Linked DNA regions of Methylomagnum ishizawai. The protein of the gene in region 1 interacts with the protein of each later gene in a pairwise test. Links are inferred from orthologs where the notes say so. Each region holds a gene or a part of one and is shown in the gene's direction. Other genes may lie near its edges. The genes, in order: B9N93_RS00670 and ssb.

What was found.
Region 2: the proteins of B9N93_RS00670 (region 1) and ssb interact in binary tests that used the Escherichia coli proteins (3 or more experiments, as listed by UniProt). The link is inferred for Methylomagnum ishizawai from one-to-one orthologs.

Annotation. Positions count from the first base shown.
Region 1 is NZ_FXAM01000001.1:141,349-155,948, forward strand. What follows is about bases 7,493-10,424. They hold B9N93_RS00670 (primosomal protein N'), read left to right. Parts: upstream 7,493-7,823; coding sequence 7,824-10,025; downstream 10,026-10,424. Other genes in these bases: B9N93_RS00675 (O-linked N-acetylglucosamine transferase family protein), read right to left, coding at 10,074-10,424. Also shown: B9N93_RS00635 (PKD domain-containing protein), read left to right, coding at 1-2,171; B9N93_RS00640 (AAA family ATPase), read left to right, coding at 2,188-3,273; B9N93_RS00645 (DUF58 domain-containing protein), read left to right, coding at 3,275-4,585; B9N93_RS00650 (BPSS1780 family membrane protein), read left to right, coding at 4,635-5,453; B9N93_RS00655 (RDD family protein), read left to right, coding at 5,457-6,173; B9N93_RS00660 (DUF5132 domain-containing protein), read left to right, coding at 6,441-6,761; B9N93_RS00665 (HNH endonuclease), read right to left, coding at 6,882-7,472; more of B9N93_RS00675, read right to left, coding at 10,425-14,600.
Region 2 is NZ_FXAM01000001.1:1,462,257-1,476,635, reverse strand. The notes cover bases 200-2,910. They hold ssb (single-stranded DNA-binding protein), read left to right. Parts: upstream 200-1,143; coding sequence 1,144-1,677; downstream 1,678-2,910. Other genes in these bases: nirJ (heme d1 biosynthesis radical SAM protein NirJ), read right to left, coding at 1,803-2,910; B9N93_RS06715 (MFS transporter), read left to right, coding at 200-1,039. Outside these bases: more of B9N93_RS06715, read left to right, coding at 1-199; more of nirJ, read right to left, coding at 2,911-2,972; ahbB (siroheme decarboxylase subunit beta), read right to left, coding at 4,263-4,754; B9N93_RS06690 (Lrp/AsnC family transcriptional regulator), read right to left, coding at 4,757-5,200; ahbB (siroheme decarboxylase subunit beta), read right to left, coding at 5,374-5,925; B9N93_RS06680 (Lrp/AsnC family transcriptional regulator), read right to left, coding at 5,922-6,389; B9N93_RS06675 (cytochrome D1 domain-containing protein), read right to left, coding at 6,400-7,578; B9N93_RS06670 (c-type cytochrome), read right to left, coding at 7,575-7,895; B9N93_RS06665 (c-type cytochrome), read right to left, coding at 7,888-8,202; B9N93_RS06660 (nitrite reductase), read right to left, coding at 8,262-9,845; B9N93_RS06655 (YncE family protein), read right to left, coding at 10,057-11,037; B9N93_RS06650 (SRPBCC family protein), read right to left, coding at 11,043-11,579; sbcB (exodeoxyribonuclease I), read right to left, coding at 11,642-13,069; B9N93_RS06640 (CBS domain-containing protein), read right to left, coding at 13,080-13,475; (Na+)-NQR maturation NqrM, read right to left, coding at 13,577-13,768; nqrF (NADH:ubiquinone reductase (Na(+)-transporting) subunit F), read right to left, coding at 13,902-14,379. UniProt on the Escherichia coli protein: Plays an important role in DNA replication, recombination and repair. Binds to ssDNA and to an array of partner proteins to recruit them to their sites of action during DNA metabolism. Acts as a sliding platform that migrates on DNA via reptation.

The DNA of each region.
Region 1 (14,600 bases):
GCGGCGACGCCGTGGGGTGGTATATCGACGCGGTGGCGCTCGAAGATGTGGAAGCGCTGGAGCCGGTCGCCGTCGCCACCGCCGAGGCCGGACCCGGTTTTACGTTCACCGGCGCGGCCCCCGGTGCCCTGGTCTTGGCGGGGCGCGGCAGCTTGAGCGGCCAACCGCTGGAATGGGGTCCGGTCAAGGCCGTGTGGGTGTTTTCCAGCGCTGCCAACCAAACCCCGGTGGCGGACGCCGGTCCCGCCCAGACCGCCACCGTCAATACCCTGGTCACGTTGGACGGCAGCCATAGCCTCGATCCCGACCATAGCCCGGCCAACCTGCATTATCAATGGATACAGCAGTCCGGTCCCAACGCGCCCTTGGCCGCCGCCAACACCGCCCATCCCAGCTTCACCCCGACCGCCACCGGCACCTATGTATTCGCGCTCAAGGTGGACGACACCCAGGCGACCAGCGCCGCCGCCACGGTCGCCATCAAAGTGATCCCGCCCAACCAAGCCCCCATCGCTGATGCCGGGCCGGATCAGCAAGGCGTGGTGGACAAGCCGGTCACGCTGGACGGCGCTGCCAGCCACGACCCCGATAATGGCCCGAAGTCCCTGGTCTATCTCTGGCAACAAGACGCGGGACCGATTGCGATCAAGCTGGACCCCGTGGCCCAGCCCAGCTTCGCCACCCAGGTGGCGGGTAGTTACGCTTTCCATCTCAAGGTCAACGACGGGGCCTTGGATAGCGCGGTGGACATGGTGAACGTGACGATCCGGGAATCCGACCAAGCGCCGACCGCCAACGCCGGGCCGGACCGCAGTGTGGTCCTGGGTTCGACCGTGACCCTGGATGGCGGCCAGAGCCGCGATCCCGACAACGGTCCCAGCCCGCTCAGCTACGCCTGGGACGCGCCCAACGGCGTGGTCCTCAGCGGGGCCAACACCGCCCATCCCAGTTTCAAACCGGCGCAACTGGGCACCTATGGCTTCCGCCTGACCGTGAGCGATGGCGTCGCGGCTTATAAAAGCTCCGACACCGTCACCATCACCGTGACCAACGCCGCCCCGGTGGCGAACGCCGGACCGGACCGGAGTGTCCCGCTGGGTTCGACCGTGACCTTGGACGGCAGCCAGAGCCGCGATCCCGATAACGCGCCGAATCCGCTCAAATACCTGTGGGAAGCCCCGCCCGGCTCGAATATCGCCCTGACCGGGGCCGATACCGCCCACCCCAGCTTCAAGGCCGACAAGACCGGCGCTTTCGAGTTCGGCTTAACCATCGACGATGGCAACCAGAAGAATTTCGACACGGTGAAGATCAGCGTGACCAACGCCGCCCCGGTCGCCAACGCCGGGCCGGACCAATCCGTGCTCTTGGGTTCGACCGTGATTTTGGACGGCAGCCAGAGCCGCGATCCCGACAACGTGCCGGGTCCGCTGCAATACCAATGGCAGGCACCGCAAGGCTCGGGACTCGCGCTGAGCGGGGCCGATACCGCCCATCCCAGCTTCACGCCCACCCAGCCCGGCAGCTATGAGTTCGGCCTGATCGTCACCGATGGCAACCTGCAAAACTTCGACAAGGTGATCGTCGTCGTCACCAACCAAACCCCGGTGGCGAACGCCGGTCCCGATATCGGCGCCGAGACCGGAGCCACCGTCACCCTGGACGGCAGCGCCAGCGCCGATCCCGACCACGCGCCCGGTCCCTTGGCTTATCATTGGCTGGTGCCCACGGGCATTGTCCTGAACGGGTCCGAGACCGCCCACCCCAGCTTCGTACCGAATGAACCCGGCACCTATAGCTTCGGCTTGGTGGTCGATGATGGTGCCGCCCAGAGCGCCACCGATGCCGTCACGGTGACGGTCGCCCCGCCGCCGCCCCTGCGCCTGCTCAGCCCCCAACCCGGCGACAACCTGAGGGCCAAGCAAAAGCAGGCGGTGACTTGGCAATCGAACGGCATCGCGGGTTCGGTCAAACTGACGCTGTCCTTGTCCAAGAACGGGGTGAAATGGACCAAGCTCGCCACGCCCAAGAACACGGGCCGCTATACCTGGAAAGTCACCAAGGCCCAGGCGGGCGCGGCGGTGCGGCTGCGGCTGTGCGCCCCGGCCAGGCTACCACTCAGCGGTCCGCGTTGCGACGAAACCGACGGTTCTTTCACGGTATCGCGCTGAGGGATAATCCGCGGGCATGGCCGGAAACCATGCCCGCCGTGCGCGTTGGCGGGCGGATACGGCGGGTTCCACCCCGGAAACCCCGCCCCGGCGCCTCCATATCGCCCATCCCAATCCCTGCCATCCTATGAATAATCCTCCATCCGCCGAATCCCAAGCCGCCACCCTGCTCCAAACCCTCCGCGCCGAACTCTCCAAAGCCCTGATCGGCCAAGCCGACCTGATCGACGAAGTCCTGATCGGCTTGGTTTCGGGAGCGCATGTGTTGTTGGAGGGCGTCCCCGGCCTGGGCAAAACCCTGCTGGTCAAGGCGCTGGCGCGAGCTTGCGCCGGGCAATTCGGGCGCATCCAATTCACGCCCGACCTGATGCCCTCGGATGTGGTGGGCCATACCTTCTTCGATATGGCGAGCGGCCAGTTCATCACCCGCCGGGGTCCGGTGTTCGCCCATTGGCTGCTGGCCGACGAGATCAACCGCGCCCCGGCCAAGACCCAGGCCGCCCTGTTGGAAGTCATGCAGGAAAACCAAGTGACCCTGGACGGCACGGCCCTGCCCCTGCCCCGGCCCTTCATGGTGCTGGCGACCCAGAATCCCATCGAGCAGGAAGGCACCTATCCCCTGCCCGAAGCGCAATTGGACCGCTTCCTGCTCAAAATCCGCATCGACTACCCCAGCCTGGAAGATGAATTACGCCTCACCCGCCAAGTCACCCAAGGTCGCACCGGCGGCGACCTGGACGTAGACGCGGTCGCCACGGTGTTGACGCCCGAGCAGGTGCTGGGTTTGCAACGGGCGGCGGCGGCGGTGGCGGTGGACGAGCGGGTGCTGGCCTACGCCGTCGCCATCGTCCGCGCTACCCGCGACGATCCGCGCTTGGCGCTGGGGTCCGGGCCGCGCGGCGGCATCGCCCTGGTGCGGGCGGGCCGGGCGCGGGCGGTATTGGCCGGATGCGGTTATGCCACCCCGGACGATATCAAGGCCGTGGCCCTGCCCGCGTTGCGGCACCGGGTGATGCCCGCGCCGGAAGCGGATATCGAGGGACTGACCGCCGACGATGTGCTGCGGGCCTTGTTGGAATATGTGCCCGCGCCCCGGCTGTAGGATGGCGGGGTTATTGCCGCACCGGCCCTTGCTCGTCGCCCTGGCGGGCTGGTTCGGCAGCGCGGTGTTGGCGGTGGTGTGGCCTGGGCTGTTGCCGGTTTGGCAATGGGGCGGGGCGGTCCTGCTGGGCGTGGCCTTGGCCGATGCCGGGCTGGCGTTGCGTTTCGGCAAACCGCCGACGGTGCGGCGCGAGGTCCGGGCTGTCTGGCCTTTGGGCGTGGCGCAAACCATCGGCTTGCGCCTGACCGGCGGGGATGGCGCGGGCTGGGTGTTCGACCGCCCGCCCCTGGCGTTCGCCGCCGCGGCCCAAGCCCAGGCGTTCCGGGTGCGGGATGGGGAATGGACCCAGGTCCATTATCGGCTCACGCCCACCGAGCGCGGCGAGCATCGCTTCGGCGCGGTCGAATTGCGGCTGTTGTCGCCCTTGCGCTTGTGGCTGACCCAGCACCGGGCGGGGGAAACCCAGACGGTGCGGGTCTATCCCAATTTCGCCCAGATCGCCGAATACACCTTGCTGGCGACCGACAACCGGCTGTCGCAACTGGGCGTATTGCGGCGGCGGCGGCGCGGCGAAGGCTCGGATTTCCAGCAACTGCGCGAGTACCGCCGCGACGATGCCCTGCGTAGCATCGATTGGAAAGCCACGGCCAAGTACCGCAAGCCCATCGTCCGCGAATACCAGGACGAGCGCGACCAACGGCTGGTGTTCCTGTTGGATTGCGGCCAGCGCATGCGGGCGCGGGACGGGGTGCTGTCCCATTTCGACCATACCCTGAACGCCTTGCTGTTGCTGGCCTATGTGGCCCTGCGCCAGGGCGACGGGGTGGGCCTCGCCACCTTCGCCCATGCCCAGCCGCGTTTCCTGGCCCCGCGCAAATCGCTGGGCACCGTCCAACACCTGCTGGACGCCACCTACGACCTGCAACCCACGCCGCGCACCCCGGATTATTTGAGGGCGGCCCAATCCTTGGCCGAGCGGCTGGAACGGCGGGCGCTGATCATCCTGCTCACCAATCTGCGCGACGAGGACGAGTCCACCCTGGTCCCGGCCTTGCGCCTGTTGGGACGGCGGCATCCTGTGCTGGTCGCCAATTTGCGGGAAACCGTCCTGGACGCGGTGTTGGCCCGGCCCATCGCGGATTTCGACGCCGCCTTGGGCTATGCCGCCGCCGTGGATTACCGCCGCGCCCGGCGGCGGCAATGGGCGGTGTTGCAGGCCCAGGGTGCCCAGGTGTTGGAGGTGGCCCCGCCCGGATTGCCCACGGCCCTGGTCAACCGCTATTGGGAGATGAAGCGTGGCGGTCTGCTATGAGGAGTAATATCGCTGTTTCGCCATATCTTGTTCAAACCCGGAGCCCTCCATGAGCACGCCAGAACCCACCCCCGAGGCCGACGAAACCCAGAATCCCTACGAAGCGCCCCAGGCCAGGGTGGACGATCCCGGCCTCGAAGGTCTGGGCGAATTACTGGAGACGCCCCGTGCGCTCGAATTCATGCGGGGTTTGGGGTGGTTGGCCGGCGGCTGGGAATTGTTCGCCAGGGCACCCGCCACCTGGATCGGCATCGTGATCCTGTGGATGGTCATTATCGGCTTGATCCTGTTGGGCCAGAGCCTGGTGGCGAATCTGGTGGTGGGGCTGGTCAATACACTGTTCATGGGCGGCCTGATGTATGGCTGCCATGCGCTCACCCAGGAACGGGACGGCCTGGGGGTCGAACACCTGTTCGCGGGCTTGCTCCGCCGCTTCCTCAGCTTGGCCTTGATCGGGCTGGCCGGGAGCGCCGCCAGCGCCGCGGTCCTGTTCGGCTCGTTCATCGCCGCCCTGGGGCTGCCGACGGGATTCAACATCCTGATCCACGGCGAAGCGGTGGCGATGATGCCCGATCCGGTCCGCTTGTTGCTCGCCGTGTTGATGATATCGGCCCTGATGATGCCGGTGATGATGGCGCTGTGGTTCGCCCCGGCCCTGGCCGTCTTGCACGATGTGCCGCCGGGGCTGGCCTTGGGCCTCAGCTTCCGGGGCTGCCTGCGGAACCTCATGCCATTCCTGGCCTATGGCCTGGGCGGCGCGGCCTTGACGGTCCTGGCCGTCCTGACCCTGGGCCTGGGCTGGCTGGTGTTGTGGCCGGTGTTGATCGCCTCGACCTATGTGGCCTACCGCAACATCTTCACCGAGTGAGCGATGACCCGCCCGCCTCCCGATACCGTCCGCGTGGTCGTGACGCCCGAAGGCTGCGAATTGGTCCTGCGCTTGGCGGGACCGGCGGCGCGGGCGCGGGCGTTTTGCATCGACGCCTTGATCCGTTTCCTCGTGTTCGTGGCCGCGGCCACCTTGCTGGGGCGGCTGGGTTCGATGGGCATGGGGCTGTTATTGCTGGCCTATTTCGGGCTGGCTTGGGGGTATCCGGTGTTGTTCGAGGTCTTCAATGCCGGGGCCACGCCGGGCAAGCGCCTGTGCGGGCTGGCCGTGCTGCGCGACGACGGCACCCCGGTCGGCTGGGACGCCGCTTTCCTGCGCAACGCCCTGCGTTTCGTGGACGCCGCCCCGGTGGGCTATGCGGTGGGCTTGGTGACCATGGGCTTGAATGGCGATGGCAAGCGCCTGGGCGATATCCTGGCCGGGACGGTGGTGGTGTATCGGGGCATGAAAACAACCGATCCGGGCGGCGCCGCCGCGGTGGAGGGCGTGGAACCGCCCCCTTTTCCCCTCGGCACCGGAGAACAGCGGGCGCTGTTGGAATACCGCCGCCGGGCCGCGCTGCTGACCCCGGAACGCGCCTTGGAACTGGCCGCTTTGGCCGCGCCCCTGACCGCCGGGCTTCCCCCGGAAGCGGGCCGGGCGCGCTTATTCCGCCTCGCCGATTTCCTGCTGGGCCGCGCCGTCCGGGGCCGGGATTGAAGCCCGGCTGTAATGATCCTGTAAACTGGCCGGGTAAACCTTAGCGCTTGGCCCAAGGGCCACCACCGGGCAAACTTCCCCCCCATCCCGGCGGGGCTGGCATAATACCCCCCGACTCTCCGCCTTATTTCCCTGGAATTCGCGCCACCCGTCCGGTTTTTCCATGGCGGGAGCGTACGGCGCGGATTCCGGTTGTTCCCCGCCCGGACGGTATTTCCCAAGGAATGCCGGGCGCGGGCGGTTCCACGAAGAGTTCATGGAGGCATCATGGCAAAACTCACCAACATACTGAAAAGCGATATCACCAAGGGCGTGGCGATTGGCCTGGGCGTGGCCGCCGCAGGGCTGCTACTGACGCCGGCCTTGCGACCCGTCACCCGCGGCGCGATGAAGAGCGGCATCCTCTTGTTCGAAAAAGGCCGCGAATGGATGGCGGAAGCCAGCGAATCCCTGGAAGATTTGGTCGCCGAGGTGCGGGCCGAATTGGCCGAGCAACGCTTCGCCGATGAAGCCGTGTTCGAAGAAGACGGGGATATCGAAGACGCCATGGAGACGGCCGCGGCAACCGCCGAAGAAGCCCAGGGCTGAAGCCCCCATCGCGCGGCGCGGCCCATCGGGCCGGTCGCGCACCCGCCGGACCCCATCCTTTCCTACCGGCCTTCCGGCCGATCCACCCTCCGCCCCATCCTTGGTTCCAGCGGTGCCGATTCAGCGCAGGCGTTGATGCAGGGGGCTTTTGCGGGGGAAATGCGCCTTGAGGAATTCCATTTGGTCGCTCAAGACCCGGCGGCCCTGTAGGTAGATGTACTCGGCGTGGGTGGGCACGAAGGGGATCGCCAGGAGTTGCATCCCGGCTTGCTCGGGGGTGCGGCCGGCCTTGTGGTTGTTGCAGCGCTTGCAGGCGGTGACGACATTGTTCCAGATATCCGCGCCGCCTTGGCTGATGGGGGTGATGTGGTCGCGGGAGAGGTCGCCCTGGCCGAAATGCTGGCCGCAATAAAGGCAGAGGTTGTTGTCGCGGCGGAACAGGGCGGGGTTGCTGAGGGGGGGGATGTAGTTCGGGTCGGTGCCGTAACCGCTGCCGTGCTGATGATAGGTGGCGATGATCGAGTTGACCTCGATGATGCTGCGCCTGCCGGTCTTGGCGTTGATGCCGCCGTGTAGGGTGTAGAGGTGCGTGCCGCAGCTATAGGCGACCTGCCCCAGGTGATAGAGTTTCGCCGCCTCCTGGTAGCCTATCCATTCCAGGGGCATGCCGGAGGCGTCGGTTCGCAACACCTGTAGATGATAAATCTCCATGTTTCCTCCATAGTTGAGCGCTGGCGGGTTTTCATTCGGGATGTGTGCTTAGGGTTCACTGCAAAAGATCGGAAAAGCAAAGACTTATGCACAGTGTATTCAATTTGGCCGGAGAGGGAAAACTTTGCGGGTGTCGGCCCGGCCCTGGGTTTTGGCCTGGACATAGGTATTTGCTTTTCAAGGGGTTTTTTCGCTGGATCGAAATCCCGTGGAGCGTGCGCGTCCAGGAAATCCCATCGGATCGACGCGATCCCGCGCCAATAATCCACAAAGTTATCCACAGCCTTGCGAACGGCTCCAAGCCGCGGTTTCCAGGCGTATGCTAGGCGGCTTTTATGTCCTGGGTTTGACATGCCCAAGGTGCTGAAAATCGCGGTCCAGGCTCCATTGCGGAGCGTGTTCGACTATCTGCCGCCCGCCGGGTCCGATCCCGACACCTTGCGGCCCGGCGTCAGGGTCCAGGTGCCGTTCGGACCCCGGCGGCGGATCGGCGTGCTGCTGGAAATCGCCGATTCTTCCGAACTCGATCCCGCCAAGCTCAAGCCGGTCCTGGCCGTGTTGGACCCCGAACCCCTACTCTCGGCGGACGATCTCGCCCTCTTAACCTGGGCCAGCCGCTATTACCATTATCCCATCGGCGAAGCCCTGGCCCTGGCTTTCGCGCCCTTGCTGCGGGAGGGAAAATCCGCCGCGCCGGAAACCGTCCGCGTCCTCTGCCCAGAGGGTCCCGGCGCCGCCGGGGCCGCTGCCTTGGTGAAACGCTCGCCCCGCCAAGCCGAATTACTGCGCCTGTTGTGGGAACATCCCGGCGGTTTGCCGCCCGCGATCCTGGCCGGGCTGGACGGTGGCAAGCACACCGCCAACGCCTTGGTCGGCAAGGGCTTGGCGCGGTGGCGGGAACAAGCGGCCCAGGTAGCCGCCGCCCTCCCCGCCCCAGCCCCGGCTTTGGAACTCAATCCCGGCCAAACCGCCGCCGTGGCGCGGGTGCTGGAAGCCTTGGGCGGCTTCCGGGCCTTCCTGTTGGATGGCGTCACCGGCAGCGGCAAGACCGAGGTGTATTTGCGGCTGGCGGGCGAGGTGCTGGCGCGGGGCGGACAGGTCATGGTGCTGGTGCCCGAAATCAGCCTGACCCCGCAATTGGAAGCCCGCTTCCGCGCCCGGTTCCCGGCCCCTTTGGCGGTCTATCATTCCGGGCTGGCCGCTGGCGAGCGCCGCCGGGCCTGGTTGGCGATGCAGCGCGGCGAGGCTTCGATCCTGCTCGGCACCCGCTCCGCCGTGTTCATGCCCCTGCGCGCGCCGGGCTTGATCGTGCTGGACGAGGAACACGATGCTTCGTTCAAGCAGCACGACGGCTTCCGTTTCTCGGCGCGGGACGTGGCGGTGATGCGTGCCCATCTGCTGAAAATCCCGGTGGTGCTAGGTTCCGCCACGCCGTCCCTGGAAAGCCTCCACAACGTCCGCCAAGGGCGCTACCAGCATTTACACCTGCCGGAACGGGCCGGGGGCGCGGCCCCGCCGCTGTTCCGTTTGTTGGATATCCGCGGCCAGCGCCTGGTGGAAGGCCTGTCCCCCCGGCTTTTGTCCGAAATCGGCCAAACCCTGGGTAGGCGGGAGCAGGTCTTGCTGTTCGTCAACCGGCGGGGGTTCGCGCCGACCTTGATCTGCCATGCCTGCGGCTGGGTCGCACAATGCGGCTGTTGCGACGCCAACCTGGTCATCCATTTCGGGGAGGACCGCCTGCGCTGCCATCATTGCGGCCACGAACAAGCCTTGATCCGCGCCTGCGCCAAGTGTGGCGATACCGGGTTGCGGCCCTTGGGCCTGGGCACCGAACGCATCGAGGCCGCCCTGGAAGAACACTTCCCCGAAGCCCGCGTGGCCCGCATCGACCGCGACAGCACCCGGCGCAAGGGTTCCTTGCAGCAATTGCTGGACGATATCCAAGCGGGCCGGGTCGATATCCTGGTCGGCACCCAGATGCTCGCCAAGGGCCATCATTTCCCCAAGGTCACTTTGGTGGGCATCGTCGATGTGGACGGGGGGCTGCACAGCACCGATTACCGGGCGGGCGAGCGCACGGCGCAATTGATCATGCAGGTGGCGGGGCGGGCCGGGCGCGAGGACAGGCCGGGTTCGGTGCTGCTGCAAACTCGCCAGCCCGGCCATCCCCTGCTATGCAGTTTGATCCGCGAGGGCTACGCCGGTTTCGCCGAGGGTTGCGCGGCGGAGCGGGCCGCGGCCGGGTTGCCGCCGTTCGGCTATCAGGCGCTATGGCGGGCCGAATCGGCCGAGGCGGACAGGCCGGGCCGGTTCCTGGCGGGGTTGGCGGAATCGGCGGGACGGATGCGGGCACCGTCCTTGCAGGTGTTGGGTCCGGTGCCCGCGCCCTTGGCCCGGCGGGCGGGGAAGCACCGTGCCCAATTGTTGCTGCAATCGCCCCGGCGCGGGGAATTGCATGGCGTGGTGGAAACGCTGTTGGACGCGGTCCCGGCATTACTGGCCGGGTGCCGGGTGCAGTGGTCGATGGATATCGACCCGGTGGATGTGTATTGAGGGAGAACCGCCCGTGCCGTGGGCACCGACGCGGGGGGCGCGGGGCGGTCAAGTCCCGCCCGGCTCCATGCCCAAGCCGGATCGTAGCGCCGCCAGCCGTCTGGGGTCGGGCCGTTCCACGCAGGCGATGGCCCGCAATCCCCATGTCCCCACCTGTTCCACGGCGACTTCGGCGAACCCGGCGGCCCGCAGCGCCCGTTCCAGCGCCCCGGCGGTGAAGCCGGTATGGTGGGGGGCGGCGCGGTCTCCATAGATCAAGTCCAGTGGGGTCGCGGCGGCGGCGGGAATCTCTTCTTCCAATTCGTCTCCGGCGATCCATTCCGCGATGGCTCCCAAATCCGGCACTTCCACCCAAACATAGCCCCCCGCCGCCAGCATCCGGCGGAATTCCCCCAATACCACCGGCACCGCCTGCGGATACAACCGCTGTAGGCAGCGTTGCGCGACGATGGCGTCGAGCGAACCTGTCGCCACCTGGGCCAGCGCCGCCGGGTCGGCGCGGTCCAGCCGCATCGTTTCCCAGTCCGGGGCGGAGAATACGCTGGGCCGGGAATCGCCGCCGATATGCAGCAGCTTCCGGGCGGGCCGGACTTCCCACGGCAAGGGCGGAACGGCGAAAGATTCGGGTGCCCCGCCCGCCTGCCAGATTTCCCACATGCGGACATAGGCCGCTTCCAAATGCGAACGCGAGCGCTCCAGATCGAACAAGGGCTGGGTGGCGCGGTGGCGTTCGAGCTTGGCCTTGAGCGCGGCCAGTTCTTCCGGCCGGGTGGCGAGGCGCAAGGCCAGGGCTTCATAGGCTTCCGGGGTGGCGGCGATGAGTTCCGGCAGTCCCGCCGCCCGCAACAGGCTACCGGCCATGCGGCTGGCGAAGGCGCGGCCCGGCAGGGTCAGCACCGGCAAGCCCATCCACAGCGCGTCGGCGGCGGTGGTGCCCGCGTTGTACGGCAGGGTGTCGAGGAACACATCGGCCTGCCGGAACCGCGCCAGATATTCCGGCCTGGGCTTCCGGCCCCCGAACACCAGCCGCGCCGGGTCCACGCCCCGCGCTTCGGCCTCGCGGCGCAGGTTGGTTTCCACTTCGGCATTGGCTTGGTAAAGCCATAGCACGCTGTCCGGCACCTGCCGCAACAGCCGCATCCAAATCTCGAAGATCGGCGGATGGATTTTGTAGGTGTTGTTGAAGCAGCAGAACACGAAGCCGCGTTCGGGCAGGCCGAGTTCGGCACGGGAGGGTGTGGGCGTGTCGAGCGGACGCAGGGCGGCACTTTGGAAGCATTCGGGCAGCCGGACCACCCGCTCGACATAGAACTCCTCGTCGCCCGGCGGCACCACGAAGTCGTCGGCCAGGAGGTAGTCGATATAGCCCGCACCCAGGGTGCCGGGATGGCCGAGATAATTGACCTGGATCGGCGCGACGCGGCAGGCGAAGAGGCCGGTGCGGGCATTGCGGGTATGGCCGGCCAAGTCCACGGCGATATCGATTTCCAGGTCGCGGAGTTGTTGGGCCAGCGCCGGGTCGGAATAGCCATGGGCGTCGATGAAGCGGTCCACCGCCCGCTCCACCCGCGTCCGCCATGCGTCCGCCGCCGGTTGGCCCAGGGCGACGGCGGTGATCTCGAAGCGGGTCCGGTCGTGCCTTTCCAGCAGGTCGGCGGTCAGATGGGCCACGGGATGATCGCGCCAATCGGGCGAGATATAGGCGATGCGGATGCGGTCGTGGCGGTGGCGCGGCAGCGGCGGCGCGGGTTGTTCGGGGTATTTGTCGCGGACATGGATTTCGGCGCCCAGGCGTTGTTCCAGCGGATCGCCGCCGACATTGAGCAAGGTCCAGGGCGGGCTGCCGCGATAACCGGCGTGTACGCCCTGCCGGAGCCGCTGGTGGAGTTCGGCCTGGCCGCGCCAATCGCAGACGAGGTCGCGGCACAACACCGCCATCCCGGCGGAATCCGGGTAATCCGGCTTCAGGGCCAGGGTGCGCTCGAAACAGGCCAGAGCTTCGTTCCACAGCCGGTTGTCAAAATACAGGGAGCCCAGGTTGTCGTGGATATCGGCGCGGTTGGGGTCCAGGACCAGGGCTTGGCGATAGGCGGCTTCGGCCTCTTGCTGGCGTCCCATGTAGCGGAGCAGGTTGCCCAGGTTGCTGTAGGCGTCGGGGTATTCCGGCCGGAGCGCCAGCGCCTTGCGGAAAGCGGCTTCCGATTCTTCCAGCCGCACGCTGACCTTGTACAGCACGCCCAGGTTGCTATGGACCTCGGCATAGTCCGGCTTCAATTCCAAAGCCTTGAGATAGGCGGCCTCGGCCTCGGCGTAGCGGTTGCCGTCGTTCAGCAAATTCCCGAGTTCGTTGTAGAACGTGGCGGCGTCCGGTTTGAGCGCGATGGCCCGGCGCTGCATGGCCTCGGCTTCCGCCCGGCGCCTGGTTTCGCGGAGGACGGCACCCAAGGTGTTATGGGCCTCGGCATAGTCCGGCTTGAGCCGGATCGCCTCCCGGTAGGCGGCTTCGGCGTCCGCCAGTTTCCCCTCTTGCTTGAGCAGATTGCCCAGGTTGTTCCAGGCTTCCGGGTAATCCGGTTTGAATGCCAGGGCTTGGCGATAAAAGGCTTCGGCCTCGTCCGGGCGCAAGGCTTTGCGGAGGGTGACGGCCAGGTTGTTGAGCGCCTCGGGATTGTCGGGCTTGAACGCCAGGGATTGGCGGTAGGCGGCTTCCGCCGCTGCCAGGCGTCCGCCTTCGCTCAGGGCGTTGCCGATGGTGTTCAACTGTCCGGGTTGGGTGGGGTTCAAGGCCAGGGCGCGTTGGTAGAGGTCCAGCGCCTCCGGTTGGCGGCCCCTGTGCCGGAGCAGTTGGGCCAGCGACAGATAGTGGCCGACCTCGTCGGGTTCGGTTTCCAACAAATGGCGGTAGGCGGCTTCCGCATCGGCGGCGCGGCCCCCATCGCGGTAGATGATCGCCAGATTGCGGCGGGCTTCCCGGTGCGCGGGTTGGGCGGCGATCAGCTTGAGCAGGAGTTGTTCCGCCGTCGCGTAGTCTTGGGTACGGGCGGCGATCACAGCTTGGAAATTGAGCGCTTCCGGGTCGTCGGGGCGCAGGGTGAGGTATTTCGCCAACCGGGTCCGGGCCGCTTCCAATTGGTTGGCGTGGTAGAGGCGGGCCGCTTCTTGATAAATCTGGGCGGCCTGGGTGGGTTTGGGCTGGTGTTTGGCCATGGTGGATTCGTCGGGCGTGGGTAGGGGTTCGATAGCGAGATGGGTGGGCGCGGCCCCGCGCTGCCAGTGTTCCCACATCGCCGTATAGGCGGCTTCGAGGGTTCTGGCGGAACGCGGCACGTCGAACAAGGGCTGGTGCCGGAGGTTGCGTTCCAGCTTGGCCTTGAGCGTGGCCAGGGTATCCGGCTCGGTGGCGAGCCGCACGGCCAGGGCTTCGTAGTCCGCCGTGTTGTGGACGATCAATTCGGGCAGGCCCGCCGCCCGCAACAGGCTCCCACCCATGCGGGCGGCGAAAGAGCGCCCGGCCTGGGTCAACACCGGCAGGCCCATCCACAGGGCGTCGCTGGCGGTGGTGCCGGCGTTATAGGGCAGCGTGTCCAGGAACAGATCGGCGCGGCGGTAACGGGCCAGATAGTCCGGCGGCGGCAGGCGTCCGCCGAACACCAACCGTTCAGGGGCAACGCGGCGGGCCTGGGCTTCGCACCGGAGGTTGTCCTCAACCTGGGGATGCGGTTTGAGCAACCAGAGGACGCCGCCCTCGACCCGCCGCAACACCCGCATCCATAGATCGAATTGCGGCGGGTGGATTTTATAGGTGTTGTTGAAACTACAGAACACGAAGCCCGTCTCCGGCAGGCCGAGTTCGGCGCGGGTCGGGGTCGTCGCGGCGGGCTGGCGGTAGGCGGCGCATTGGAAGCTGTCGGGGAGCCGGACGATGCGTTCGGCATAGGCGCCCGCTTCCGTCTCCGGGACGACGAAGGCGTCGGCCAAGAGGTAATCCATGTAATCCACGCCCAGGGTGCCGGGATAGCCCAGGTAGTTGACCTGGATCGGCGCGGCGCGGCGGGCGAACAGGCCGGGCCGGGCGTTGCGGGTGTGGCCGGCCAAATCCACCGCGATATCGATTTCCAAGTCGCGGAGACGCCGGGTCAGGTCGGCGTCGGAAACGCCGTGGCCGTCGATGAACACATCGAAGCCCCGTTCCAGCCTTTGCCGGAAGGCGTCTTGGACCTTCGGCCCCAGCGACACGCCGACCACCTCGAAGCGGGCGCGGTCGTGGCTTTCGATCAAATCGACGACGAGGTGGGCGACGGGATGGTTCTGGAAATCCGGGGAAATGTAGGCGAGGCGGATTTTCGGATGGCGGTGGCGCGGCAGGGGGTGCCCGGCATCGGGGAACGGCGGCGGCGCGTACAGCGCCGCGCAACGGCGTTGGGCCTCGGGGTCGTCGAGGGCGTTCATCAGCGAGAACGGCGTGGCGCAGGGCAGGCCCGCCGCGATGCCCCGCGCCAAGCGTTCCAGCGTGGCGGCGTGGTCGGTCCAATCGCAGAGCTTGGCCCGGCTATGCGCGGCCATGCCCTGGGCGTA
Region 2 (14,379 bases), 1.3 Mb from region 1 along the record:
CGCGGTGGCGGCGGTGGTGATGGCCCTCGCCGCCGACCTCACCCGCGAGGAACACCGCACCAAGGCCATGGCCTTGATCGGCATCAGCATCGGCTTTTCCTTCGCCCTGTCGATGGTGGCGGGACCGATGCTCTCGGCCTGGATGGGGCTGAAGGGCTTGTTCTGGGTGGTCACCGCCCTGGCCGCGCTGGGCATCGTGGTGCTGTATACCGCCGTGCCCGACCCCGTGGTCAGCCGCTTCCACCGCGACGCCGAGGTCAGGACCGCCGCGTTCGGCACGGTGCTGGGCAACCCGGAACTGTTACGGCTCGATCTCGGCATTTTCTGCCTGCACCTGATCCTCACCGCCACCTTCGTGGTGCTGCCCCTGGTGCTGCGCGACACCTTGGACCTGCCCACCGCCCAGCATTGGCATCTCTACCTGCCGGTGTTCGTGCTGGCGATGGCGAGCATGGTGCCCTTCGTGATCGTGGCCGAGAAAAAACGCAAGATGAAGCCGGTGTTCCTCGGGGCCATCGCCGTGGTGGCGCTGGCCGACCTGGGTTTCCTGGGCTTCGGCGCGAGCTTCTGGGCGGTGTTCGGGCTGCTCTACCTGTATTTCACCGGCTTCAACCTGCTGGAAGCCACCCTGCCCTCCATGGTGTCCAAGATCGCCCCACCCGACCTCAAGGGCACGGCCATGGGCGTCTATTCCACCGCCCAATTCCTGGGCGCGTTCGCGGGCGGCGCGGGCGGGGGCTGGATTTACGGGCATCACGGCATCCCGGCGGTGTTCCTGTATTGCGCGGTGGCGGCCCTCATCTGGCTGGCGGTGGCCCTGGGGATGCGCCCGCCGCGCCATGTCAGCAGCCTCCTGGTCAATGTCGGCGCGTTGAGCCGGGAACAAGCCGCCACCCTTTCGGGCCGTTTGCTGCAAGTGCCGGGCGTGGCCGAGGCGGTGGTGCTGGCCGAGGACGGCGTGGCCTATCTTAAGGTGGACAAAGACACCCTGGACCGCGCCGCCCTGAGCGAAGAATTGTTCCAAACCCAAGCGGCCTGATCCGCCTTACACGACAGCAAGACCGGGGCGAACCCGGCAAGACCCGTCCGGGCCGCCCCTACGGCCCCGGACACATCGAATGCACACTATCGGAGAAACTTCCCATGGCCTCTCGCGGCATCAACAAAGTCATCCTCATCGGCAACCTGGGCAAAGACCCCGAAGTCCGCTACATGTCCAACGGCGAAGCCGTCGCCAACGTCACCATCGCCACCAGCGACTCTTGGAAAGACCCGCAAGGCAACCCCCAAGAGCGCACCGAATGGCATAACGTGGTGTTCTATCGCAAGCTGGCGGAAATCGTCGGCCAATACCTGAAGAAAGGCGGCAAGGTCTACGTCGAAGGCAGCCTCCGCACCCGCAAATGGCAGGACAAGAACGGCCAGGACCGCTACACCACCGAAATCATCGCCAACGAAATGCAGATGCTCGACCGCGCCGGTGGTGGCGGCGGCATGGGCGGCGGTGGCGACCCCGGCCCCTGGTCGGAAGCGACGCCGCCCGCCGCCACCCGCGACCGCGATTCCGAACGCTACACCCCGCCGCCCCAGGCCACGGGTTCCCCAGCGCCCCAACGCCCGCCCGCGCCACCGGCAGGCGGCGGCATGGACGATTTCGACGACGATATCCCGTTTTGACGGGTTCTACCCAGAATTTTCTGGAAGCCTGCGGCAAGCGGGCTTTTTTGTGGCTGTATGGGTTCGCGGGACGTGGTCAGGGGAGCGGGTCGCCGCAGACACGGGGCGGTACCGGGCAATCGGCGTCAGCGGTCCCGTGCCTGAAGGCCGATCTCGTCGTCGGCGAGATAACAGCCAGGGTCTTCGGCCCAGAAATCCCCGGTGGTCTGGTGGGCACGCACCCGCGTGTTGCCATTGCAAAGATCGAGATGGGCGCATTCCGCGCAACGGCCCTGGACCGGACGCGGACTGGCTTTCAGGCCCGCCATCAACGGGTCCGACACATCCCGCCAAATCTCCGAAAAAGGCCGTTCCCGCACATTCCCCAGGCGGTAATGCCACCAGAAGGTGTCGGGATGGACGTTCCCCAGATTGTCGATATTGGCGATGTTGACGCCGGAGGCATTGCCGCCCCATTGGGCCAGCCGGGCGCGCAGCCTTCCGGCCTGATCGGGGAAGCGCTTGCTCGCCCAATGCAGCAAATAAACCCCATCGGCGTCATTGTTGCCGGTGACGAATTCGGCGGGTCGTCCCGCCCGGAGCCGGGCCAGGCAGGTGTCGAACAGCAGGTCCATGGCGGCGCGGGTCGTGGCGAACACCGCGTCGTCCTTGCGGTTGCGGTGGCCGCGACCGCCGTAGTTGAGGTGGGAGAGATAGAACTTGTCCACGCCTTCCCGTTCCATCAGGTCCAGCAGGGCGGGCAGGTCGGCGTGGTTGTCACGGGTCAGGGTGAAGCGCAGGCCGACCTTGATGTCCCGTTCGCGACAGAGCCGGACGCCATGCAGCGAACGCTCGAAGGAACCGGGACTCTGGCGGAAATCGTCGTGGGTCTTGCCCATACCGTCGATGCTGACGCCCACGTAGTCGAAGCCGGTGGCGGCGATGGCGGCGATGTTCTGTTCGGTGATGAGGGTGCCGTTGCTGGACAGGCCCACATAGAAACCCATGGCCTTGGCGCGTTGGGCGATGGCGAAAATATCGGGCCGCAGCAGCGGTTCCCCGCCGGACAGGATCAACACCGGCACCCGGAACGCCTTCAGGTCGTCCATCACCGCGAAGACCGCATCGGTATCGAGTTCGCCGGGGAAATCGATGTCCGCCGAAGTGGTGTAGCAATGCTTGCAGGCCAGATTGCAGCGGCGGATCAGGTTCCAGATCACCACAGGTCCGGGCATGACCCGGCGGCGCGGCGCGGCGGGGGGCGGTTCCACCGGGGGATTCAGCAGTTCGGCGATGTATTGGGTGATGCGGAACATGGGGGGTTAGAGGTGGTCTCGGAAATCTGAACAGTCGGCTAAGTGGATAAACTGCTCCCTGACGGCGTGGGCAACGCCGATGGACTGGAGCATACGATGAGCAAACGACCACGCCGCAACCATTCAGCGAGTTTCAAGGCCAAAGTGGCCCTGGCGGCCCTGCGGGGCGAAAAGACCCTGGCCGAGTTGGCGCAGGAATTCGATATCCATCCGACCCAGATCGGTGAGTGGCGGAGCCAACTTCTGGAACGGGCCGCCAGCGTGTTCGGTGGCGAGAACGACAAAAGCGAACCCGCCGTGGACCTCAAAGCCCTGCACGCCAAGATCGGCCAACAGGCGCTGGAGATCGATTTTTTATCCGGCGCGCTCAGCAAGGCCGGAAAGCTGAGCGCAAAGCGATGATCGACCGGGACCACGATGTTTCCCTGACCCGACAGGCGGAATTGCTGGGCATCAGCCGGGGCGGCGCCTACTACGCGCCCAAGCCGGTGCCGGAGTCGGACCTCGCGCTGATGCGGCGGATCGACGCGTTGCACCTGGAACACCCGTTCATGGGCGCCCGGCTGCTGCGCGACACCCTGAACCGGGAAGGCTTCCGGGTCGGACGCCGCCATGTGGCCACGCTGATGGCCCGCATGGGCATCGAAGCCCTGTACCGGCGTCCCAAAACCACCCAGAGGCATCCGGCCCACAAGGTCTATCCCTATCTGCTACGCGGCCTGACCATCGACCGGCCCAACGCGGTCTGGGCCTTGGACATCACCTACATCCCGATGGCACGGGGCTTCGTCTACCTGTGCGTGGTCCTCGACTGGGCCAGCCGCAAGGCCCTGGCCCATCGGGTATCGGTCGCCATGGACGCGGGCTTCTGCGTCGAGGCCCTGGAGGAGGCGCTGCGCCGCTACGGCCCGCCGGATATCGTCCACACCGACCAAGGTTCCCAGTTCACCAGCGGGGAGTTCATCGAGGTGCTGACGGGCCGGAACATCCGCATCAGCATGGACGGCAAGGGTTCCTGGCGCGACAACGTCTTCGTCGAACGCCTCTGGCGGACGGTGAAGTACGAGGAGGTTTACCTCAAAGCCTACGACTCGGTCCGGGAAGCCCGCGAATCCATCGGTCGGTACCTGGATTTCTACAATACCCGGCGGCCCCATTCGAGCCTGGACAGCCAAACCCCGGATGAGGTCTACTTTAAACCCCGACCGGCCCTTCCCAAGGCCGCTTAACCCAGCAGGGTATCCACTTATCCCGGCTTAAATCTTGTTCAAACAATCGGGGCCACCTCTGTTAATCGCCGATGCGCAAGCCGGTCTTTTTCAAGATGCGCGTGCTGTACAGCACGGCATGGCCCCGGTTGGCCGCGCCCAAGAGCGCGGCGATGCGTGCGGTTTCCCGCTCCACGTCGTCGCGGGTCCGCCCGTGGACCATGGCGAACAGGTTATAAGGCCAGTCGGGCCGATGGCGCGGGCGGTGGTAACAATGACTGACCGCGTCCAAGGCACCGACCCGTGCCCCCAGTGTGTCGATCAATTCATCCGGCACATCCCAGACCGTCATACCATTGGCCCGGTAGCCCAGTTTGTAATGATTGGGCACCGCGCCGATGCGGCGAACCACCCCGCGTTCCTGCATCGCCCGCAGCCGCGCCATCACCACATCGGCGGAGAGGCCCAGTTGTTCGGCGATGGCCGCGTAGGGCCGGGGCGTCAGCGGCAAACCAGCCTGGGTGGCGCGGATGATCTGGCGGTCGATCTCGTCGATGGCATCGCGGTCTTGCATGGTCATACCTCCAGGCGCAGGCCCACGTAATATTCGGCCAGCTTGGGCATATCGTGGACCTTCAAGCCGGTGGTGGCTTCTATCCCCGCGATGACTTCGGCCTTGCGCTCCGGCTTTTCGGTCGCGAGGACGAACCACATGTTCAAGGCATGGTCGCGGGCGTAGTTGTGGGCGACTTCCGGGAAGGCGTTGACCTCGGCCACCACCCGCTCGTAATCGGCCTCGGGCACGGCCAGCGCCGCCAGGCTCAGCGCCCCGCCCATGCGCTCAGCATGGTAGAGCGGCCCGAAACGGCTCAGGATGCCTTGGTCCAACAAGCCGCGCAGTCCTTCGATGACTGCTTCCTCGGTCAAGCCCAGGCGTTCCGCGACCGCCAAGTAGGGCCGCTCGCAGATGGGAAAACCGCCTTGTAGGTCGTTGATGAGGGTGCGTTCCAGTGCGTTCATGGATGGGGCAAAGCTTAGGATATGGCCGCGAATAACTTCCCGGTTTTCCAAAGTCGGCCATCGAAGCCTCCTCACGCCAAGGCGCAAGGGACGCAAAGGAAAAAACAAGCAAAAAAACCTTCGTGCCTTTGCGCCTTTGCGTGAAAAAAGGGAAGTTAATTTCAGCCAAATCCTTAACGGTAGACCGCGCCGCGCTGCTTGAAACAGCGGCGGCTGAACAAAACGGCGCGGGGTATGGCTTCCAGGCCGCAGGCCAGGGTCAGGGCTTCCACCTGGGTTTCGACGGTGGCGCGGTCCCGGCCATGGATCATGCAGAACAGGTTATAGGGCCAAGCCTCGCCCCGGCGCGGACGGCGGTAACACAGCGTGACGCAGGCGAAAGCCGCCAGCCGGGCACCTATGGCACCGACCTGGGCGTCCGGCACATCGAACACCACCATGGCGTTGGCGCGGTAGCCGAGTTTGCGGTGACGGACCACCACGCCCAGGCGCTTGATGATCCCGGTTTCAAGCCAGCGTTCCAGCCGTTCGATGACCTCGGCCTCGCTCAAACCCGTCTGCCGCCCCAATTCGGCATAGGGCCGGGGCACCAAGGGCAGACCGTGTTGGATCGCCGCGAGCAGGCGCAGGTCGCTGGCCGCGTCGGAATGGGTTCCGCAATGGACCGGGGCCGGACCGGGAAACACGGCGGGGAAATCCACCGCCCGGAGGGGCATCCCGCTCATGTGGGTCCGCTCCCGAAGTCCAGCGGGAACCCCAGGTCGATATGGAAATCCTCCAGCAAGGGCAGCGACAACACGGCCAATCCCGTGTGCCGCTCGATCCGGGCCAATACCGCATCCAAGCGTTCCGGGTCGGCGGCGGTGAGGACGAACCACAGGTTGTAGCGGTGTTCCCGCTCGTAGTTATGGTTCACTTCGGGGAGATCGCTGATCCAGGCGGCGACGGCTTCCAGGCGTTCCGCCGGTACGGCCAGGGCCGCCAGCGTGCTGGACCCGACCCGCTGGGGCGCGAACACCGGCCCGACCCGGCTGACCATCTGGCTATCGCTCAAGGTGCGGAGGTTTTCCAGCACCTCGGCCTCGTCCACGCCCAAAGCGTCGGCCAGGGCTTGGAAAGGCTGTGGCGACAGCGGGAAGCCGCGCTGGAAATCGTTGAGCAAGCGCTTTTGCAACGGGGTCAGCGACAAGGCCGCATCCTCACAATCCCAGGCGGTGGGCACGCGCCGTGAAGAAAATACCGCTGGGCTTATCGGCCTTGATCCGGGCCAATTCGGCGAAGGTTTCGGTGTCGTAGACCATCACCCGGTCGTCGTCGCGCACCGAGACCCAGACTTCGTCGCCCTTGGGGGTGAATTCCATGTGCAACACCGCCTGGCCGGGATTCAAGCGCTTGACCACGCTGAGGTCGCGGGTATCGATGATTTCCAGCTTGTTGTTGTCGGGCAGGGCGAAATTGATCCAGACCTGGCGCTCGTCCGGCCTGGGGATGACGAACACCGGCTGGCCGTCCAGCGGGATTTTCTTCACCACCTTCCAATCGCGGCGGTCGATCACCAGCATTTCATGGCGACCCACGGCGGGTAGGAACCAGTAATCGCCAATCAGCGCTCGGCCTTCCAAGTGGGGCATCTTGAACACGGGAAACTTGGGATCGTCCTTGGCGTGTTCCGGCAGGACGCGCTTTATCCCTGAGTCCAGGTTCCACAGGTCCAACAAGGCCACGCCTTCCTCGCCGAACAGCCCGGCGATGTAATAACGGCCCTCGGGCGAAATCAGCGCGTCGTAGGGTTCCTTGCCCGCCTTGAACTTCTGGAGTTTCGGAGATTTCGGGTCGTGTAGATCGGCCACCCAGATTTCCCCGGCCTCGAACAGGCTGAACACGAAGCGCTGTCCGGGCGCGTCCACCAAGCCCACGACCTTGGAGGCTTTGCCATCGGCGGTCACGGAGGGGATATCCGCCACCTTGTCCAGGGTGTCGGCGGAGAACACCCGCACCCCGCCGGGTTCGTAGTTGGAGGTGGCGATCCAGCGGCCATCCTGGGAAATCGCCCCGCCCACGCTGTTGTGGGCCTGCTCGATGCGTTTGACGATGCGGGCTTCCAGCAGATCGATCTTGGTCAAGGCCCCGTCGCGCCCGAACACATAGGCGTAGCGCTCATCCGGGGAATACACCAGGCTGGCGTGGGATAAATCGCCCAAGCCCTGCACCCGGCCCAGGCTGGTCCTGTGGGTGGTATCGACGATCTGCACGCTGCCCGCCGCCCGCTCGACCACGAGGCCCAGGTCGCCGGTACCGCGCAATTCGGCGGCATGCCCGCCCAAGACGGGCAGCAGGGTGAGGGTCAAGGCCAGGGCCAGCTTTTTCATTCGGATCATGGCGTCTTCCGCAATTGCCGGACCAGCCACACGGCTTCGTCCGGCGTCAACAAGCTCCGCCACGGCGGCATGGCCGTGCCGGGGCGTCCGTTCAGGAGGGTTTCAACCAGGAAGGCATCGGGCTTCCCGGCCAGGGCTTCGGGCAACAGCGCCGGGCCCAAGCCCCCGTGCAAGGTCATGCCGTGGCAGGAACCGCAGTCCTGCCGCAGCAAATGGGTCAGCGCGGCTTGCCGTTCCGGCGACGGGTCCGCCGCCTGGGCGGAACCCAGCAGCAGCCCGCCGCCGCAGGCGATCCAGGCCCAGGGCCGATTACTCACAACGCTTCAGCCCGGACAGGTAGGCCGCGAGGTCGGCGATATCCGTATCGGAAAGGCCAGCGGCCAGATTGCCCATGATGGGATTCTTGCGGCTGCCGTCCTTGTAGGCGGTCAAGGCGGCTTGGAGATAAGCCTCCTTCTGGCCCGCCAGATTGGGGAAGGCCGGGGAAGCACTGATGCCGGCGATGCCATGGCAAGCCGCGCAGACCGCTTCCACCTTGGCTTTGCCCGCTTCCGGGTTGGCGGCGTGGGCGGTTCCGGCGACCAGGGCCAAGCCGGTTAGAACTCTCGGAATGAAGCTTTTCATGCAATCGTCCTCCTGTGCCGGACGGGGCCGAACCCCGTGCGCGACCTTGTTCTTATTGCTTATTGGGGTTTCGCCAAATCCGCTTGCACCGCTTCCGGCGATAGGCCACGGGTCATGAACTTGGCGCGGGCGCGGGAGAAGATGCCCGCCGGGCTTTGCATGGGGAAGGACGCCACCCGTTCCAGGGTCTTGGAATCGAAAGCCACCACCTCGTCGCCGTTATAGCCCGCACTGACATAGAGCCGGTCGCCCTTGGCGTTATATTCCGGGAAATAGGCATGGCCACCCACATCCAAGGTCTTGGCGACTTCCAGGGTGTTTTTGTCGATCAATTGGATAGTGCGGGCGCGGCGGTCCTTGCTGATGATGTCCACCGCCACATAGGGCGCGTTGTAATGCGCCGCCGGGGATTCGGTGCCGCCCGAGACCGGCACCTGCTTCACCACTTCCATCTTGTCCAAGTCCCACACGCTGACCACTTCCTTGGCGCAATCGCCGAAGTTGGTGCCGAAACCCAGGGTCCGGCCATTCACCTGCACCACCGAGCCGCCGCCGACATGGGGCACGCAACCGGCGGGCAGCTTGGCCAGCACTTTCTTATCGGCGAGGTCGATGGCGGCGACGATGCTGTCGTCGTAGGAGGCGACCATCAGCTTACGCCCGCCGTGGGAGAGGAAGGCGTCGTGCAAATGGCGGCCCACATTGGGAATCTGGGTGACGGGGAAATCCGGCTGGGTCAGGTCCACCACCCAGACCTGTCCGGCGTTTTCCAGGGCGATGGCGAAGATATCGGCATAGGGCGTGCCGGTGATCATGCCGGAATCGGAAGTGACGAACTTGCCGTCCGGGTCGGTGCCTTCCAGCTTGAAATATTTCAGTGGTTCCAAGGTGTTGGCGTCCAGCAGCACGGCGAAATGCGGCACGAAGGAACCGGCCATCAGGTATTTACCATCGCGCGACACGCCCAGGGCCGGGCCGTTGAGGCCGGTCTTGATTTCGCGCACGATCTTCATGGAATAAAGATCGACCTTGTAGACCTCGGCGGTGTCGGTCTTGACATAGGCCCAGCGCGGATTGACCGGGTTGAATTCGATGATATGGGCGGCGGTTTTGGTGGGGACTTCGCCGACCTGGGTGTTGGTGGCGCTGTTGATGAACACCGCTTTCGAGCCTTCGCCCCGGCCATAGCGGCCGCGGGCGGCGACGCCGATCAGGTCGTCCATGTTATCGATGGCGTAGCCGGGTTTATCGGGCAGGGTGGATTCGTCGGCGACATGGACCTTCAGCGACTTCTTGATATCGTCCAGGGTCCATTGCGGGTCGAGCTTGGGCGTATTGAGAATGCGCTTGACCACTAGCCGGATGTCCTCGTCGGACAGCTTGCCGTAGAAGGGCGGCATCAGGGTATCGAACGATCCGGCCATGATGAGGCTGCGGAGGCTGGTGGGGCTACGGCCCTTGAGCCGGTCCTGGTTCAAGGGCGGGGCGAGGTAGCCGCCCAGGTCGTGGCCGTGGCAACTCGCGCAATTCTCGTTGAAGATTTGCTCGGCGCGTTGTTGGTCGGCGGCGGTGAATTCGGTGGCGGATGCCGCGCCAGCCCCGAACAGGGCCGCCGCGATGCCAAATAGGATCGCTTTATTCATGGGGACAAGAAACCTCGCGCAAAGTGGGTCCGGCCATGGCCGCTGGATTTATTTGATGCGGGGGCCGGAAAACCAGCCCCGACCGATTATAGTTTCGACTCTAAACAATTATTCCGCGCCTGTCAATCGCCCACCGGACCGGCTTGTGTCCACCCAAAGGCAACGCCATCGGCGGTTCGGGAAGCGGCGCGGTTCAAGAAAACCTAAACCCCTAACGCGCCGTCCCCTTCCCCAACGGTATGAACTGCCCGAACGCCCGGCTGCCATCCCCGGTCAGGACCGTCTTCTCGACCTTGAGCGTTTGGGCATCGACCACCGACACCGTGTTGTTGAACCAGTTAGCGACATAGACATGGCGGTCGTCCGGGTGCGCGGCAATGCCTTCCGGGTATTCGCCGACCTTGACGCTGCCCACGGTTTCCAGCTTCCGGGTATCGATCACCGACAAGGTGTTGTCGTACTGGTTGGTCACGAACACCCGCGAACCGCCCAGGGCCGCGGCCAAGGCATAAGGCCGGTCGCCCACCGGGATGGTTTTCACCAGTTCCATGCGCCCGGTATCGACCACCGAGACATCGTTGCTTTCCACATTGGCCGCGAACAGGTGATTGCCAACCACCAGCAGGCCGAACGGGTGTTTGCCGACCTTCACGGTCTTGCCCACTTCCAGCGTGGCGGCGTCGATGGCGGTGATCGAATCGTCGTCGCGGTTCGCCACATAGACTTTCGCGCCGTCGGGTCCGACCAACACCCCGGCGGGATGGCTACCCACCGCAATCCGCTTAACCACCCGCTGTTCCGACACATCCAGCACCGATAGATAGTTCTCGTAGAAATCGGCGACGAAAGCCCGGCCACCCCGCGCGTCCAGGGCCAACCCCAACGGTCCTTCGCCCACGGGAATGGATGCCCGCACCGTTTGGCTGCGCCCGTCGATGAGGGTGATCCGTTTGCCGGCCGGATTGCTGATGGCGACCACCGCGCCGTCGTGGCTGGTCGCCACGCCCGCCGGTTGCCCACCGACAGCGAGGGTTTTCACCACCTGGCCACTGGCGGTGTCGATGACCGAGACGGAATCGTCCTTCTGGTTGGTGATATAGGCGAAGGGTGCCGCCACCGCAGCTCCGCCCACGCAAAAGCAAGCGGCGGCCAAGGCCGCCGCTTTCAGGGATATTTCGCCCAACGCGAACATGGCGCTTACTTCTTCTCGGCGACCGCTTTCAGGTTCGCCAAACCTTCCTTGTAAATCTTGCCGACCACGCCGTTGGCGGCTTCTTCGTTCTCGCCTTCGGGCGGGTTGTTGTTCAGGAACCAGCGGTAATACGCGCCCTTCCATTCCACCTTGCTGCCGCCCGCGCCATTGGATTCGACGCTGATTTCGGAAGCGTAGTTGTTGACCGGCAAAACCTTGGGGTCGGTCGGGTCGATGGCCTTGTACTTGATGCTCATCTTGGCGGCGTCGATGTCCTTGAGTTCTTCTTTCAAGGTACCGCCGGACTTGATGTGCAATTCGCGGGTCGCGCCTTTTTCATTGCCGCCGGTGGCGGTGGTGCTTTCGACCGGGGGCAGCCATTTTTCGGGATGGGCGAAGTCGCCGACCAAGGCCCACACGGCTTCCGGCGCGGCGTTGATCTCGATGGTTTCCACCATCTTCTGGCGGGTGGGGCCGTGGGCTTCGGCCAGCCCTCCCCACAATAAGGAACCGGCGGCGACGATGGACAACAGCTTTTTCATCAATATCTCCCAAGAGTTGTAGCGAACAAAGCGCGGAAGTATAAGGCAAACCCGCCGGTCGATTAAGGGAGGATTTCCCGGAGGTAGGCCGCGAGTTCGGCCAGGATTCGTTGCCGTCCGGGATGGGTATCCGGCCCGGATTCCAATTCCCGCAGCCGGGCTTGGTAGCCATCGCGGGCGGCTTGCAGGCGTCCACGGCGGAAGCTTTCCCAGCGGGCGGTTTCGGCGGCGTCCAGGGTTTCCGGATAATTCCGCGCCCGGTAACGGAACAGCATTTCCGGCAGGCGCTCATCCTCGAACACCGGCTTGGCCCGGCCCAATTCGGCGGGCGCCAAGCCGCGCAGATAGTCCAGCGCGGCCCGGTCGTGGTCGCTGAAAAAACCGCCGCTGTAGAGCATCGTGTCGGGATCGGTGGCGGCGTCGTCCCCGGCCTCTTCCCGTTCGCCGCCCACGATCTCTTGGACCTTGGCCGCGAGGCCGGGCACGCCGCGCAGCATATCCAGATGTTCGAGACAGCGCCGCTTATCCAAGCCCAAACGCTCGCTATCCTGGGGCCGCAGGGTTTCTTGGGGCGCGAGGACCGGGCATTTATTGATATGCACGGTCTTGAGGTGCAGGCGCTCGACGCCCTCGGGCAAATCGGCCACCGGGGTATAAAGACGCTGGCGCAGGGTGGCGGCGTCCAGCGTCAGCAAGGGCGTGGGATCGAAAGCGAGATCGTAGACCACGACGCCATTGGGATTGGTCGGATGCCGCGCCAAAGCCACCACGACGCCGATGCAATGGCGCTCGGCGGGGAATTTCTCCGAAGCGTGGATCACCGGGATCAGTTTGCCCAGGCCCAACAAATCGGCGGCTTTCTGCTTGCTGCGGCGGTCCAGCAGGAACTGGAACAGCTTGGGCTGGCGTTCGCGCAGCAAGCGGGCCAGGGCGATGGTGGCCCGGACATCGCCCAGCGCGTCGTGGGCGTCGGCGTGGGCTATGCCGTTGGCCGCAGTCAACGCCTGCAAGCGGAAACTCGGGCGTCCGGTGGCGGGATCGTTAGGCCAGACAATGCCTTCGGGCCGTAAGGCGCGGGCCAGCCGTAGCGGGTCGATCATATCCCAGCGGGAATTGCCGTTGCGCCATTCGCGGGCGTAGGGGTCGAGCAGGTTGCGGTAAAGGCTGTGGCGGGTCACTTCGTCGTCGAAGCGCAAATTGTTGAACCCGGCCACGCAAGTGCCGGGCACCGAGAACTCGGCGTTGATTTCGGCGATGAATTCGGCTTCGGGCAACCCCTCGCGCCGGGCGACTTGCGGCGTGATGCCGGTAATCAGGCAGGCGTCGGGCTGGGGCAGATAATCCGGGGCGGGACGGCAATAGCGCACCAAGGGCGCGGCGATGGGATTCAAATCGGTGTCGGTGCGGATGCCGGCGAATTGGGCGGGGCGATCCAGCCGCGGATCGGCCCCGAAGGTTTCATAGTCGTACCAATAGAACGTAGCGGTCACGGGCCGGGACTCACCTGATTTTAATGACCGCTTTCAGCACGTCCACCCGGCTGAGAATGCCCACCACATGGCTCCCGTCCACCACGGGCAGGTTGCGCAAGGGGCTTTTAGCGAAGATTTCGGCGGCTTCGAGGATGCTGGTATCGCCGCCGACCGCTTTGAAGTTGGTGGTCATGTTATCGCCCACTTTGCCCGGCATTCCCTCGTGATAGGACGCCTCCACCGCCAGTTTCATACAGTCCAGTTCCGAAAACACCCCCACCAGTTTGCCCTTGGCGTCCACTACCGGCGCCCCGGTGATTTTATGGTCGATGAGCTGGCGTATGGCTTCGAATACGTCCAACTCCGGGCTGAATACCAAAGGATTCGCGGTCATGTGCTCGCGCACGCCGATGTTCGCTAACATGGTTCCTGCTCCTTCTTGTTATTGGGCCGCTATGGATCACGCAGCGGCGGGTCGTGGGCGGGTGGAATGGAGCGCGGCGCCGGACCCGCCGCCGTCGCCGGTTATTCCTGGGCGGCCAGCTTGGCTTGTTCGGCCTCCCATTGCAGCCGTTTGTCGCACTTGGTAACGCAGACGCAATCGCTGTTGACCCCGCCGCAAGAGCCTTTGATGGCGGCGCGGCCAAACATGACGCCAACCGCCATGAGCGCGATCACCACGGCGATGATGACGAAAGTAACCAGGAAGATAGCCATGATCGATCCTCGGAAAATATCGATGTTATGGGTGGATGGAATGGGACGAGGAATTTACTCCTTTTCCCAGAAAATAAAAGCGGAGGGTGCCGGAACACCCCCCGCTTTCTCAAACCATCGGACCCGGTGGCGATCAGCCGCCGAAGTCGTCCAGCATGATGTTTTCGCGGTCCACACCGTTATCCACCAGCATCTTGATGACGGCGGAGTTCATCATGGGCGGACCGCACATGTAGAACTCGCAGTCTTCCGGTGCCGGGTGGTTCTTGATGTAGTTCTCGAACAGGACGTTATGGATGAACCCGGTGTAGCCGGTCCAGTTGTCTTCCGGCTTCGGCTCGGACAGTGCGATATGCCAAGTGAAGTTCTCGTTCTCGGCCTGCAAGGTGTTGAAATCGTCCACGTAGAACATTTCACGCAACGAACGGGCACCGTACCAGAAGGTCATCTTGCGCCGGGTCTTGATGCGGCGCAGTTGGTCGAAGATGTGCGAACGCATCGGCGCCATACCCGCGCCACCGCCGACGAACACCATTTCCTTGTCGGTCTCGCGGGCGAAGAATTCGCCGAACGGCCCGGAGATGGTGACTTTGTCGCCCGGCTTCAGGTTG